2 regions of the Christensenella minuta genome follow, and region 1 is predicted to be linked to the other one. Evidence: riboswitches for the same ligand, from Rfam matches in the RefSeq annotation. Region 1 holds a riboswitch; the other holds the start of a gene.
The links. Region 1 has a riboswitch for cyclic di-GMP ahead of B1H56_RS10715 (MSCRAMM family protein). Riboswitches for the same ligand answer to the same signal wherever they lie in the genome.

Region 1 (7,672 bases):
GGACAGGAAACGGTCATCACCTACCAAGTCGTTGGATAAGGCGCGCCAGCAAAGCAAAACAAGACGAAAGCTCTTGCCCAAGGGGGCAGGAGCTTTTTATATGCGCAAAGGACTGCCCTGCCGGAGCGGCGGACATGGCATGGGAAATCCCTTTATATCAACATCATGCGGGGGAAAAGACCGCCGGGTCCTGTGAAAAACACGGCTTCCGGCGCACGGAAGCAGCGTGGCCACGCAGATATGCAGCTTCGCGGATGGGGAATAATTAGCCGCCGTATAGAACCAGGAGACAAAAAACGGACGCAGGGGCGCCTGTTGCAGCAGGGCCGTTTAGTTTCCTCCCGCAGGGCCGTCTTTGCGCCAGTCCTTTCTTGCCCACGCGTCCGCCAGTGCAAGCTTTTCCTTGCGGGACAGGCGCTTGATTGCGTATTCGCGCTTCATGGCGGCCTGCTTTGTCGCAGCCGGTTCGACATAAGCGAGCCGCACGGGACGGCGGGGTTTGGTATATTTCGCGCCCGCGCCGGACTGGTGGGCAGCAAAGCGCCTGGCAATGTCGTTGGTCCAGCCGGTATATAGCGTGCCGTCCGCACATAAAAGCATATAAACGCAAATTCCCTTCATCCCGCCACCGCCGCGCACGCAAGCACGATAAGCTCCGTCACACAGAGCAGGAACCCGGCAAGGTCGCCGGTCAGCCCGCCGAATTTGCCGTAACAGATGTGTCGGAAGATCAGGAACCACAGGAAGGCGGCCGAGGCTGCGGCGGTCCCTGCGAGAGGAGCAGCCAGGATCATTGCGGCCGAGGCTGCGGCGGTCCACACGACGCTCACCGCCCGCACGGCCTTCCTGTCTGCGCCGTCCGCAAAGGCATGCGCAAGGCCGGTGCTGCGTGCGAGGCGCAAGGAGACGATGGCAAATGAAGCGTATCCGCGCGCGAGCACATAGCCGAGGCACAGCACCAGTGGCGCAGAAGGATTTGCGGAAAATTGTACGGCAAAGCCAAAAGTAAGCAGGAGGCAGGCCGCACAGAAGATTATGCCGAACGCGCCCACATGCGGATCTTTGAGGATATCCAGCCGGCGCTGCGGGCTTTGGTGCGAACCCAGCGCATCTCCCGTATCGATCAGGCCGTCGAGGTGGATGCCGCCCGACAGGATGACGGGCAGCAGCGTCAGTACGGCGGCAAACAGCACGGGACCAAAACCCGCAGCGCCGCACAACCATATCCACAGCCACGCAGCCATGCCGCAAAGCACGCCAACCAGCGGGAAAAAGCACATGGCGTATTTCATGGTGGACGGGCTCCAGCCAAGCTGGGGCATAGGCAATATGGAATACATTGAAAATGCAGTCGCAAGACCGCCGAGCGCTGATTTCATGGCAGGAAGCCTTTCTTTTGCGGGAATTCTCACTCCATCATACCATTGGCGGCGCAAAAAAAAAAGGGCGTGCGGCTCACACGCCCGGCAGGTTCTTTGGATGGAGGCCGAGCGGACCGAACACGAACACGTCGACCAGCTCTGAGACGTCGTCTCCCTGGTAAACCGCTGTCCGGCTGGTGAGAACGGCGATCAGTCCGTTCAGCAGGATGGAAATCAGCTGTATGAGGGAAAACTGTTCTTCCGCAGGCACGCCGCAGCGGCCAAGGAAATCCCGGATCATCTCCGACTGGGCTGCGTAACGGCTGCCGGGCAGCGCCCGGATGACCGGGTCTCCGGCCTGCTTTGTCAGCGGCGACATGTGAAGCAGGGCATGGAACTGCGGGTGCCTGACCATGTAACGGAGATAGGATTTGCACATCGCGACATAAGGTTCGGGCGCATCGTGCATAGAACGGGCGAGATAGGCTTGAACCCGCACGGCGATACGGCCGCAGCATACAGAGATCAGGTCCTGTTTGTTTTCAAAATATTTATAGGCCGTGGCGTGCGTCACGCCGCAGTCTGCGGCTATTTTGCGCAGGGAAAGGTTCTCCACGCCGACTTTTTCGATCCCGCGGATCGTCGCGTCGATCAGGCGGTCTTTGAGGCTTTTTGTTCGCTTTGCAGCCATCGGGACGCTCCTTTCATAGAATTCTGCCAAGCAGCAGGCGGAGCATGGAAAGCGTCGCCTCGTCACGGCCTTCCTTCGGCAGGAATCCGCTGTGCAGGGCGTATTGCAGGCCGTTAATAAAGCAGAGCAGCAGAATCTGCCCCTCCGTCACCGAAGACTCTTGTTTTTTCCCGGGAGGGCCGGGCGGAGTCTTTTTGATATGTTCCATTACCTTTCCCACCTTAAGTATCCCCTTCAGGAGCGGGGCGGGAAGGGTACTGAGCTTATTCAATGCCTTCAGGTTCGGCATTCCCGCATATTTCACCAGGTAAGAGAGTTCTTTTCCGTCGGATTCGATCAGGTAGTAGGGATCCCTGTTCTGGTTCAGCAATATTTGAAAGTGGTGCGGATATTTTTCAAAAAGTACCAGGTATGCCTGGGCAAACCGGTTCATTTTGACGGCAAAATCAGCGGAATCCCTTGATAGGGCGTCCATACAGTATTCGGAAATCATTTTTTCAATCCGGTCGCCGACCGCGCTCAGGAATTCGTCTTTATTCCGGAAATGATTATAAATCGCGTGCGGGGTTACATGGCACAGTTCGGCCATTTTACGCATAGTAAACTCGTCCATGGTGTGCTCATTTAAGAAATCGAGCCCGGCCCGGATCAGTTCGTCACGTAATGATCCTTTTTTCGTGTCACGGCTTTTCAAAACAAGCCTCCCGTCCATTCAGATAATCCTTGGTCAGTTAATTTTATATTATACAATATTCGCCTGCAAGTTACAATCCAAATCATCAACGAAAATGGCTACAGAGCTTGCGTTTTCTACATGGGAGACAACCGGGACGGACGGATGGGCGCAGGGAGGGAACGACGGGGAACGATAAAAAAGTTACCATTGTATATTGAAAATGGAAGAGCGATCCGATATAATACATTTTTAGAAAAGTATAAGAATGCGCTATAAGGGATTCTCCCGCGGAAACGGAAGAGGCATGCGGCGCGATCAGGGCAAAACCGTAGAAATACGGCGACGCAAAGTCAGGGGCCTAAACTGCTTGCAGCACGGCAGCCGATTGCCTTTTGAGCCTGCTCAAAAGAAACGGTCCAAATTTGTTCCATCGGCAGAAAAGGGAACGGAAAGAGGAAAATGATGCGATCGGGAGAAAAGAGGCCGCGGCTGCTGAAGAAAGGTGTTTGCCTGTTCCTTATGTGCGCTGTTTTTGCGGGGGCGTGCGCCGCGTACGCGCAGGAGCCGGCCGGGAGCGGTCCCTCGCAGGAGCCGGTTGCGGCCGAAACACGGACGGAGGAACCGGAAGCCCCGGCAGGACCGGAACTTGCGGGATTTAAGACCAGCGGCTTTGCCGCATCCCCGGATGCGCCGAAGGACGAAACCGACGACATTGACCAGCTTGGCCTCAGCATCCCGGAGTTTTGGTATGTGAATGCTGCGGGAGAAGCGGCCGCTGTTTTGAAAAAGGACGGGATATTCGATCTTTCGGGCGTAAAAGCGGAAGATATCAGGGGGCTGCGGCTGCGCCTTGATTTCAGTATCCTCAAAAACGCGGATGAGCGGTCCGTCGCGCCGGGAGATACGTTCCGCTTTGAATTCCCGGCGGCCTTCACGGTAGGCGATACCGCCGGACCCAAGGAGATGACAGGCGGCGGGCAGGTTGTCGCCACCTATGAGATTCGTGACGGCGTGCTGACGGCGACCTTCGGGGAAATCGTCGGGAACCCCGGCGCAATGGACATCACGGGCGGCTGCCTGCTCGATTTTATGCTGGAAAACGGCGTGCTGAGCCAGGGAAGCACTACAAGCGTGGGCATCCCCCTGCAAAAGACGCCGTCGGGGGATACGGGAGTGGAAGTGCTTTTCCCCAAGGTATCCGTACCGGACGGCGTAGAGAAAACAGGCGAATACGACCCGCAGACCGGGCGGGTCGCGTGGACGGTAAAGGTCGGAACTAAAACGCCCGGGGCGTCCCTCGCGGGCTATAAGGTGACGGATACGGCGGGTGAGGGACAGTCCTTCGTTTCTGCGGAGATCGAGAAAAACGGCGCTTATGAACTCCTCGCGGATTTTGCGGCGGAGGGGTTTTCGTATACCTTCGGGGCGGACGACAAAGCGCCGCAAACGCTTCGCGTGGTGACACAGGTGACAAAAGACGTCTTTACGGCGGCCGGTCAGGCTGCCCTTCCCCGCGTGGCCAACACTGCGGAGCTGTCAAACGGCGCGGCTGCGCCGCCGCAGGACGCTGAGTGGACGGCGGTGGGTGAAGTGACGGTGCCTATGGGCAGGATCGATAAAACGGGCGAACAGGTGAGTGCCAACAAGATGGGCTGGACGATCACAGTGAACGATAATCCCACCCCGAATACCATCCTCGGGGCAGTCATACGGGATACGCTTTCCGCCGACCTTAAACTGGACGAGGCGTCGCCCACGTTAAAGATAGGCAGCGGGAAAGCAATAAAGCTTCCCGTAAATCCCACGCCGCTGCCGGGCACGCCCTATGCTACGCTTGACAGCGACAATCACTTTGTGGTTTATCTGGGCGATATCAACGGAAAATATACCCTTCACTTTGAGACGCTGGTAGAAAACGGGGTGGGTACCGGCGCATCTCCCACGCTTGAAAACAGCGCGTCGCTGGAAGGGCGGCTGCCCTTTGGGGACGGAGACGAACCCTATGTGGTGCAGGGAAGGGTCGGCCCGGTCTCCTCCGCATTCAATACGGTCCATGTGGCAAAGACCGCGGGTGCGTTCGATTATGCCGCCGGTGAGCTTCGCTGGAGCATCAAACCCTCCGCGCGGATGGAGCGTTACGACCAGGCCGTTGTTGCGGACAGAATCCCGGACGACCAGGAATTTGTGGAAGGAAGCGCCGTAATCCGCAATGCCGCGCGGCCCGAAGGCGCGCAGGAGCTTACGCCCGAAGAAGTCAAAGGCATATTGGGCGTGAACGGAAAAGAAATTACCTTCACCTTTGGGGCCGCGGAAGATACGGCCGAAGACTATATCGACAATATTACAATCGAATACCGCACGCGCGCCCTGAATTATTTTTCCGAAAATGGGATCGCGCATAAATACAGCAACAGCGCAAGCCTTTCCGTTACGGCGGGGGAAACCTCCTACGGCGCAACGGATACGGCAGACAAATGGATCGCCAACCACATTCTTGCGAAAACCGCGGCTTATGAGTTTGACGACGGAGAAAACAGGGGATACATGCACTATGCAGTGACCGTAAACGGCGACGGGACGAACCTCGGCGGCGTGACCGTGAGCGACGACCTGGCCGGATATAATGAGGCCACGCGCATTAACGACCTGGCCGGAAACGATATCACGGATGAATTCCCCATGCCGGACTGGGAGTTCGCAGCCGAAAAATTCCGCGTGGAGAACGTTACGGACGGAATCGACAGCATGCAGGGCTACGGAATCGGCGAAGGGAAAACAACCTTTGAAAACGGCCTGCTGCATGTGCCGCTCGGCGAGCTGCAAAAAAAATACCGTATCCATATTTATATGGAGCTGAAAAACAAGGATGCGTTCCTGGCCCGCAACGTGAAAATTATTACCGGGAATACCGCGACGGCGGCGGCGGACGAGTTTACCTGCCCGCAAAAGACATTTTCTGTATCGGCCGCGCAGCCCGCGGCGCAGGATGCGTTTGCAAACAAGCTGATCGATAAAAAAAGCCTCGGGTACGACGGGGACGGCATTCCCGCGAACATATTGTGGGAAGTCCGCTTCAACCCCAACGGGGCCGCGCTCGGCTATTGCGCGGTAGAGGATACGGTGCTGGCAGGGATGGAATTTGATTACGATTCGGTCGAACTTTACGTAAGCGCACATACCGGGGGTACGGTGACGGGAACAGGCGCGAAGGTCCCGAAGACAGGCTACCGAGTGGACGTCGCGGCGCATGCGGACGGCTCGTCCACCATGAAGGTGACCCCGCCGCAGGACGGCAGGGCGTATACGCTCCGCTACCGGACGAACATCACCGGGACGCTCACGGATATGAATGTGAAAAACGACGCGGCGCTTCTTTCCGGAGGTTCGCCCCTCGCGGAAGACTATGCTCTGCAAATGGCCGGCGAGAACGCGTGGGCGAATCTGACATGGAAGGCCGCGCACCAGATTTATAAATATGACGCCGACGCAGGGGAAGCCGTACCCGTGCCGGGTGCGGTTTACGGCCTGTTCCCCCGGGGAGGAGCAGGCGGCGTACCGCTTAAGACCGGGATCACGGATTCGGAAGGCAAGATCATGTTCTGGGGTCTCGAACAGAATACGGCCTATGATATCCGTGAAATTACGGCGCCGGACGGCTACGTATGCGATCCGGAGGTCTATACGTTCACCACCTCGGCGGACACCTACGATCCGTCCCGCGTGGCTTCCCAGCCCGTACCCGAACGCCGCACGGCGGCCACGGTGCAGATACGCAAGGCGAGCAAAGAGGATCCTTCCGCAGGTATCGGCGGGACGGTATTCGCGCTTTACCGCACGATGGACGGCGCTGTGCCGGACGGCGTTCCCGTTGAGTTTTCCGGTTCTGCCGGCGTCTATACCTATGTGGGATGCGGCGTGGATGGAACCGGCCTTTACACGGGAGAAGACGGCAGATTGATCCTTGACGGATTGCCGTGGGACGAATATTTTCTGTGCGAAACACACGCGGCGGCGGGGTATCTCGCGGATATCGGAAGGCGGTATGCAATCACGGTGAACCCCGCTGGAAGCGCCTCCTTCGACAGTGCTTCGGGAATATCGGCCGTTGGCACGGTGCTGAACGATCCCACAAAGGTGGAAGTCCTCAAAACAGATGAAACAGGGCAGCTCCTTCCGGGCGCGCGGCTTTCGCTCGAGGATGCGCGGGGCAACGTTGTGGAAACATGGGTGAGCGGGACGGAGGCAAAAACTTTTACCGGCAGGCTGGAGGCGGGCGCTTCCTACACGGTACGTGAGCTTTCGCCGCCCGCAGGCTATGAGGCGGCGCAGCCGATTTCTTTTTCCGTAAAGACGGATGGTGCGCTCCAGTCGGTTCTGGTTATCAACAACAGGCAGCCCGGCCAAAACGGAGGAACGGCGGAAGACCCCGGGCAAGCGCCGCCGCGGGGCGGGGAAGGGATCCGGGAGGCCGGAAAAAATACCCGCGCCCCACAAACGGGGGACGCGGAGGCCACTCCGCTGCCGCTGCTCGCGGCCCTGTCTGCAAGCGCGGCAGGATGGGCGCTGCACTCCCTGCGGAAAGGAAAAAGATTTTCATGAAAGCTACCAGTGTATATTGACTTTTGCTTTTCATGAACCTAAAATAATACTCATAAAGCAGTAACCAATGTATACAAACGGGAGCTTTTGCAAAGCGCGAAGGCAGGGTTTCCGTTGTCTATTGAAAGGGGAAGAACAGATGAACAAAAAAGAACTGGTGGGTAAAGTGGCGGAAAAAACGGGAATTATGAAAAGGGATGTCGAAACCGTGACGGACGCGATCCTTGAAGAGATCAGGGAAACGCTTGCCGCAGACGGAAAAGTGCAGCTGATGGGGTTTGGCGCATTCGAGGTAAGGAGCCGCGCGGCGCGCAACGGCAAGAATCCGAGGACTGGGGAAACAAT
Region 2 (7,672 bases), 810 kb from region 1:
TGACTCCTAAAAAGCCGAATTCTGCTCTTCGTAAAATTGCAAGGGTTCGCCTTGTAAACGGCATGGAAGGTACGGCTTACATTCCGGGAATCGGCCATAACCTGCAGGAACATAGCGTTGTCCTCATCAGAGGCGGCAGGGTAAAAGACCTCCCTGGTGTAAGATATCATATCATTCGCGGCGCCCTCGATACGGCCGGTGTTGCGGATCGGAAACAGGCGCGCAGCCGTTACGGCGCGAAAATGCCTAAAAAATAAGCTGCGTATTTTCTGGCGGACTGGTTTCCCGTTCCTGCGGACGGCATGGATTGTTTTCCGTATGTTCAGGACCGGAGCCACCGGATTTATGGGCGCTTTTGTCACGCAGGATGCGGGACTGCGTGGAACAACGTTCCCTGCTCCCCATTTTGCAATATGAATTTTAGATTGATAATAAGGAGGGCTTTCAAATGCCTAGACGTGGTGGAGTTCCGAAGCGTGAGGTAATAGCGGATCCTATGTATAACAGCACGGTCGTAACTAAGCTCATCAACCAGATCATGGTTGACGGAAAGCGTGGAACGGCTCAGCGGATTTGCTACGACGCTTTTGAAATAATCAAAGAAAAAACAGGACAGGATGCGATTGACGTATTCAATTCCTGTATGGAAAACGTAATGCCTGTACTGGAAGTGAAGGCGCGGCGCGTCGGCGGTGCGACCTATCAGGTTCCGATGGAAGTGCGCCCCGAGCGGCGGCAGACGCTGGCGATCCGCTGGCTGGCCCTGTTCTCAGGCAAGCGCGGCGAGCGTACGATGCGTGAACGCCTTGCGTCGGAGATTATGGACGCGGCCAATAACACAGGCGCAAGCGTAAAGAAGAAAGAAGATATGCATAAGATGGCGGAAGCGAACAAGGCATTCGCGCATTACAGGTGGTAAGTACCGGGCATATCAACTGAATGACAACAGGAATTGCGGAAGCGGTTTTGCGGGGGTTTCCCTGTAAAACCGCCGATGCTTTACAGAGATACCCGCGAAATTCAAAGCAAATGGCCGGGGTTTTCCAGGCTACCCGACGCTTCAGGCTCAGCGCGTTGTGCCGGCAGGCGGAATATGCAAGCCGCGGCGGTTGGCAGAACGAGGCTATACGGGAAAGAAGCTAGGCGGGCGGATTTTATGGCGTTAAGCGAACACACGGCTGCATGTGTCGAATGCTGCGCGGGTTTGCGGCGGATTCAGATAAGTAAACTTATCGTAAATATGCCGTAAATTTTATGTGAAAACACTGGAAGCCGCTGCGTGGGACGGGTATACTGTTGTCTGTTGAGTTAAAAATTTTTTAATATAAATTTTGATCGAATTGGAAAGGAGATACAATGTCTGGAAAATTTCCTCTTGAAAAAGTAAGGAATATCGGTATCATGGCGCATATCGATGCGGGCAAGACCACCGCTACGGAGCGTATCCTGTTCTATACGGGCAGGACCTATAAAATCGGTGACACCCACGACGGCAACGCGGTCATGGACTGGATGGAGCAGGAGCAGGAAAGAGGCATCACGATTACATCCGCTGCAACGACGACGCAGTGGGAAGGGCATCAGATCAACATTATCGATACGCCCGGACACGTTGACTTCACAGTGGAAGTAGAACGTTCCCTGCGCGTACTGGACGGAGCTGTGGCTGTGTTCTGTGCAAAAGGCGGCGTAGAGCCCCAGTCTGAAACGGTATGGCGGCAGGCAGAAGGCTACGGCGTTCCGCGTATGGCGTTCGTTAATAAAATGGACATCATGGGAGCCGATTTCTATAATGTAGTTGATATGATTAAGGAGCGCCTCGGCGCGAATCCGGTGCCGCTTCAGCTGCCGATCGGCGTTGAAGACACGTTCTCCGGCGTCGTTGACCTTGTGGAAATGAAGGCGATCGTTTATCCGGACGATGATCCTACGGGTACAAAGTTCGAGGTCGTCGAAATTCCGGATGACATGAAGGAAATTGCGGACGACTACCGTGAGAAGCTGATCGAATCTGTGGCGGATCACGACGAGTCCATTATGGAAAAATATTTCGCCGGCGAAGAGATCACGAAAGACGAGATCATCAAGGTCCTGCGCAAAGGAACGATTGCCGGTACGATTATTCCGGTGTGCTGCGGCAGCGCATACCGCAATAAGGGCGTGCAGCCCCTGCTCGACAAAATCGTGGAGCTGATGCCGTCTCCGCTGGATATTCCTCCGGTCAAAGGCATCAAGCCGGGCACAGACGAGGAAATCGAGCGCCCGGCAGACCCGAACGGCCCCTTTGCGGCTCTGGCCTTTAAGATTATGGCCGATCCGTTCGTTGGGAAGCTGGCATTCTTCCGTGTTTATTCCGGCAAACTCAGGAGCGGTTCTTATGTGCTCAACTCCACGAAGGGTAAGCGCGAGAGGATCGGGCGTATCCTGAGGATGCACGCAAACCACCGGGAAGAAGTGGACGAGGTCGAGGCTGGCGATATCGCGGCGGCCGTTGGTTTCAAAGATGTTGGAACGGGCGATACGCTGTGCGACGACAAACAGCAGATCATCCTTGAAAACATGATATTTCCAGATCCGGTTATCCAGGTGGCGATTGAGCCGAAGACAAAGGCAGGTCAGGAAAAGATGTCGGTCGCGCTGCAGAAGCTGGCAGAAGAAGACCCGACATTCCGTGCCTATACGGATGAAGAGACGGGGCAGACGATCATCGCCGGTATGGGCGAGCTGCATTTGGAAATCATCGTAGACCGCATGCTCCGCGAATTCAAGGTGGAAGCGGCGGTAGGTAAGCCGCAGGTCGCTTACAGGGAAGCGATGACCAAGCCGGTCGATGTGGAAGGCAAATATGTCCGCCAGTCTGGTGGTAAAGGCCAGTATGGTCATTGTAAAATTCACGTTGAACCTCTGGAGCCCGGCAGCGGCTATGAGTTCGAGAATAAAATTGTTGGCGGCGCGATTCCGAAGGAATATATCCCGTCGATCGACGCAGGGATTCAGGAAGCGGCCAAGAGCGGTATTGTCGGCGGCTACGAAGTGGTAGACTTCAAGGTTACGCTGGTCGACGGTTCTTACCACGAAGTTGACTCCTCGGAAATGGCGTTCAAGATCGCGGGTTCCATGGCAATCAAGGAAGCGTTCGCGAAGGGCGGCAGCATTCTTTTGGAGCCGATGATGAAGGTCGAGGTGGTCGTTCCGGAAGAATACCTTGGCGACGTAATGGGAAATGTAAATTCCCGCCGCGGAAGGATCGAAGGAACGGAAGCGCGCGGCAGCGGACAGATTATCCGTGCAATGGTACCGCTTTCCGAGATGTTCGGCTATGCGACGGACCTGCGCTCGAGAACGCAGGGACGCGGACAGTTCACAATGCAGTTTGACCACTACGAACCGGTTCCGAAGAGCATGGTAGAGAAGATTACCGGGGAAAAGAAGTAATTTATAATAACGAAAGAAAAGAAATAAGGAGAAAAAAGCAATGGCAAAGGGTAAGTTTGAAAGAACGAAGCCGCATGTAAACATCGGAACGATCGGGCACGTGGACCACGGGAAAACGACGCTGACAGCGGCGATCACGATGGTGCTGGCAAAGAACGGCCAGGCGGAAGCGACGAAATATGATGAAATCGATAAGGCGCCGGAAGAAAAAGAGCGTGGGATCACGATCAATACGGCCCATGTGGAATATGAAACGGCAACGAGGCACTATGCGCACGTAGACTGCCCGGGACACGCGGACTATGTAAAGAACATGATAACGGGAGCGGCGCAGATGGACGGAGCGATCCTGGTGGTATCGGCGGCGGACGGCCCGATGCCGCAGACGCGGGAGCACATCCTGCTTGCGAGGCAGGTAGGGGTACCGTACATCATCGTCTACATGAACAAGACGGACCAGGTAGACGATCCGGAGCTTTTGGAGCTGGTAGAGATGGAGATCAGGGAGCTGCTTTCGGAGTACGACTTTCCGGGAGACGACACCCCGATCATAAAGGGAAGCGCGCTGAAGGCGCTGGAAGCAGCGCAGGCGTCGGACGACATAGCGGACAATCCGGACTGCCAGAGCATCTTCGAGCTGATGGAAGCGGTAGACACGTATATCCCGGAACCGGAAAGAGACATCGACAAGCCGTTCCTGATGCCGGTAGAGGACGTATTCTCGATCACGGGGCGCGGGACGGTAGCAACGGGGCGCGTGGAGAGAGGGACGGTAAAGGTACAGGACACGGTAGAGATCGTCGGACTGACGGACGAGAAGCGGAGCGTAGTGGTAACGGGCGTAGAAATGTTCCGGAAGCTGCTTGACGAAGCGATCACGGGAGACAACATCGGAGTACTTCTGAGGGGAGTGCAGAGGGACGAGATCGAAAGAGGGCAGGTATTGTCGAAGCCGGGATCGATCCATCCGCATACGCACTTCAACAGCAGCGTGTACGTGCTGAAGAAGGAAGAAGGAGGCCGCCACACGCCGTTCTTCAACGGATACCGTCCGCAGTTCTATTTCAGGACGACGGACGTAACGGGAGTGATCGAGCTTCCGGGTGGAACGGAAATGGTAATGCCTGGGGACAATATCGAGATGGAGATCAAGCTGATTACGCCGATTGCGATTGAAGAAGGACTTCGGTTCGCAATCCGCGAGGGAGGCCGAACGGTAGGCTCTGGGGTTGTATCCGGTGTGATCGAATAAGCGGCACCGCAGATAAAAGGAATGGCGCCTGCCATTCCTTTTTTTGTTGCGGCTTACTGCTATGGATGTTTTTGACGGAAGGCACGAAGCGCAAAAGGAGATAGCTGCAGAAATGCCCGGGATCCTTTTTATAAAGGCTTTTTAACGATTTTCTTTATTGACCTTTGGGAAAAAAGGAGTACAATGGGAATAGAATCATCTATAAAGGCAAACCTGCCGAAAGGTAGGGACGCAAAGCCAACGGATCTAAACGTAAGCAGGATGGCCGGGTTGCAGATTGGATATCTTCCCTCTAATCAAATACCCGAAAAGTAGGGTATTTTTTATTTGCCGTTGAAGAGCCGTGTCTGCACGTAAAATTAACCGATAGCAGGTAGGAAGCAATCATGAGAAAACAAGCGAGAAAACAGGGGAATGGAAAAAAACGGTGGATCGCGGCCCTGTTGGCCGTGGGAATGATATTCGGTCTGTTTGGAATATCGAGCGCCCAGCCGGACCAACCGGCGGCAAGCGCCGGAGAAGAAGCCGTACAAACGGCCAGCCCGACGGGATCCGGCATGCCGGAAGAAAGCAATTCGCCGGCGGAGAATGTTGCCGGTGCAACGCTTCAACCGGACGCGGCCGCAAATACTGAACCGCAGCCGGAAGTTTCAGAGGCTGCCGGCCCTTCCGATGTATTGCCGCTGGAGCGGGAACCGCAGCCGGTGCAGGCGCAAGCGGAAGATGAGTCCAGGGAAGCGGGACAAATCAACGCGATAGCGGAAGATCATACGAATCCGGATATCCTGACCGTTTGGATCGGGACGGATCCGGATCGCCTGGTACAGGCTGCTTCTTCTTTCAGCAGCAATACAGGCGCGAACATTTTTTATGGATTCAAAATGGATGAGCCTATGGCGCTCGGGCAGGATAAGGTCTACCTGAAGATCATGGCGAAAGACGGGTACGCGGAGAATATCAAAGGCAGCGCAGAGGTGAGCTTTCAAATAGGGAATGACAGCTATGACGCAGTTATAAAACTGGGTGAAGTTTTTGCGCTTGACGCAGCCTTTTTCAGGAGCATGGCGTATGGCGATTATGATTTGCTTCAGTTTACCGTCCCTTATGCGGAAGTCTGGGTAGAACGGTTTGTCGACAACGCTTTTATTTGGGAGCGGATGGAGGGAGCCTATACCTATAAAGGATATTTGAAGGATGTGTTCCAGCCATCCGAGGAGCCGGGAAGGACGGTTGAACTGACAGACTATATCGGGCTTTACAAGAGCGGCAATCCGAATGCTCCGGCAATAGAAATTTACCAAAGCGGGAATGCGGTAGGCGGCAGGATCGTCGGGGAATTAAGCGCGGATGGGGCGCAGGCGGAAAGCAGCGTGGCGGCGTTTTCTTCGCTGGGCAGCGACGGAAGCCTGATTGTTACCTTGCAGCTGGGATATGGCGTGAATGCCTATTTTACGGCAGGCACGGACGGAACGCTTACCAGCAAAGACGATTATGCATACCGGAAGGCCGCGGGAGAAACGGCGGGGATGTACACCGGGCTGATCCCCGCGGGAACCGTGTATGCCAAAGAGACAGCCAAGGTCATGCTTATCAGCGGCGGGACGCAGACCCCGTATTTTACGATACAGGAAGCGGTCGACGCAGCGGCAGACGGAGATACCATTGCGCTGCAGGCGGGAACTTACACGGAAAATGTTGCGCTTACCCGGGCCGTTACCCTTACGGGTCCGGAAGAGGGGGAAGCGGTGCTGACGGGGGGCGTTTCTCTGGACGGACCGTTTACGGATGGTTCGCGGACGACCATCAGAAGGCTCGTATTTAATACCAACGGCATCTATGCGAATTCGTGGGGAAGCCAGCCGAACCTTAGCAATATAACCATTGAAAACAATACGTTTGACGGGATCGCCTATACGATCCCAAATTGCGGCGCCTATTCCGCGATCCATTTCAATCTGGATCCGGCAAAACCCGTCAGTGATTTGGTGATTCAAAATAATACGATCACAAATGTAACAGGCGCAAATGCATCGGGAATTACCCTTTCGGATATTGCCGGTACGACGGTAATTGAAGGGAATACCATTGACGGCGTGAGCCTCAACTGCATCCAACTGCCAAGCAATGCGGCGGGGAGCGTAAGCATCCGGAATAATTATTTGAAAAACTGGGATGCGGATGTTGCCGGCGGCGGCAGAGCGATGCGCCTCGGAAATATGAACGCACAGGTCAGCATCAACGAAAACAGTATGGTACGGACGCTTGCGGCGGGCGAAGACGGCGCGGAAATTATCAAAGTAACCTCTGCCGCAAATAAGATCGACGCGGTTAAAAATTACTGGAATTCAGCGGCTCCCGATTTTGGAGCATGCCTCAATACAGCCGGATATTTTGATGCAAAGCCATACTATTCGGATGAAGCGCGCACGAAACTGGTAGAGTTTGCAGTAAAAAATGAGCGCACCGGAGAGGAATATGCGGCCCTTCAAACTGCCGTGAGCAAGGCGGAGGATGGCGATACGCTTCTCCTCGGAACTGACTGTACATTTGGTACGACCGAACAGACAGGCTATGATCCGGACGGGATTGGGTACGGACTTTATGGTAAAGTGCAAAGGGCGCTTACGATCCGCAGCGAGGGCGGCCCTTACACAATCCGTATGACAGGCTATATGCATATTCTGGCCAGCTTAACCCTTGAAAATGTCACGGTGGACGGCGAAAGCGGCGCCGGACGGGGCATCAGCATACGCAACGGGGCGACCCTGACGCTGAACAGCGGGGCGACATTGACCCGCGTCAATTATAGCTCGACCATAGGCGGCGTGCGCGCGGGGGACGACAGCTATCCGGGCGACGGCCCCGGCACGCTTGTAATGAATGCGGGTTCCTCCGTTGTGGATTTTCCGTTCGGCGGAGTGACGGTAGGAAAAGAAGGAACCTTTGTCATGAACGGCGGTATTATTTCAGGCAACGGATTCTCGA

Region 2: linked by a shared signal. The riboswitch ahead of B1H56_RS06740 (Ig-like domain-containing protein) and the one ahead of B1H56_RS10715 (MSCRAMM family protein) in region 1 are both predicted to bind cyclic di-GMP.

Annotation. Positions count from the first base shown of each region.
Region 1 is NZ_CP029256.1:2,229,104-2,236,775, reverse strand. It holds gene B1H56_RS10740 (hypothetical protein) at 1-39, shown strand, start outside; gene B1H56_RS10735 (GIY-YIG nuclease family protein) at 331-621, opposite strand; gene B1H56_RS10730 (adenosylcobinamide-GDP ribazoletransferase) at 618-1,379, opposite strand; gene B1H56_RS10725 (TetR/AcrR family transcriptional regulator) at 1,456-2,052, opposite strand; gene B1H56_RS10720 (TetR/AcrR family transcriptional regulator) at 2,066-2,746, opposite strand; cyclic di-GMP riboswitch class I at 3,038-3,121, shown strand; gene B1H56_RS10715 (MSCRAMM family protein) at 3,248-7,327, shown strand; gene B1H56_RS10710 (HU family DNA-binding protein) at 7,467-7,672, shown strand, end outside.
Region 2 is NZ_CP029256.1:1,416,697-1,424,368, reverse strand. It holds gene rpsL (30S ribosomal protein S12) at 1-257, shown strand, start outside; gene rpsG (30S ribosomal protein S7) at 449-919, shown strand; gene fusA (elongation factor G) at 1,357-3,435, shown strand; gene tuf (elongation factor Tu) at 3,476-4,687, shown strand; cyclic di-GMP riboswitch class I at 4,884-4,965, shown strand; gene B1H56_RS06740 (Ig-like domain-containing protein) at 5,074-7,672, shown strand, end outside.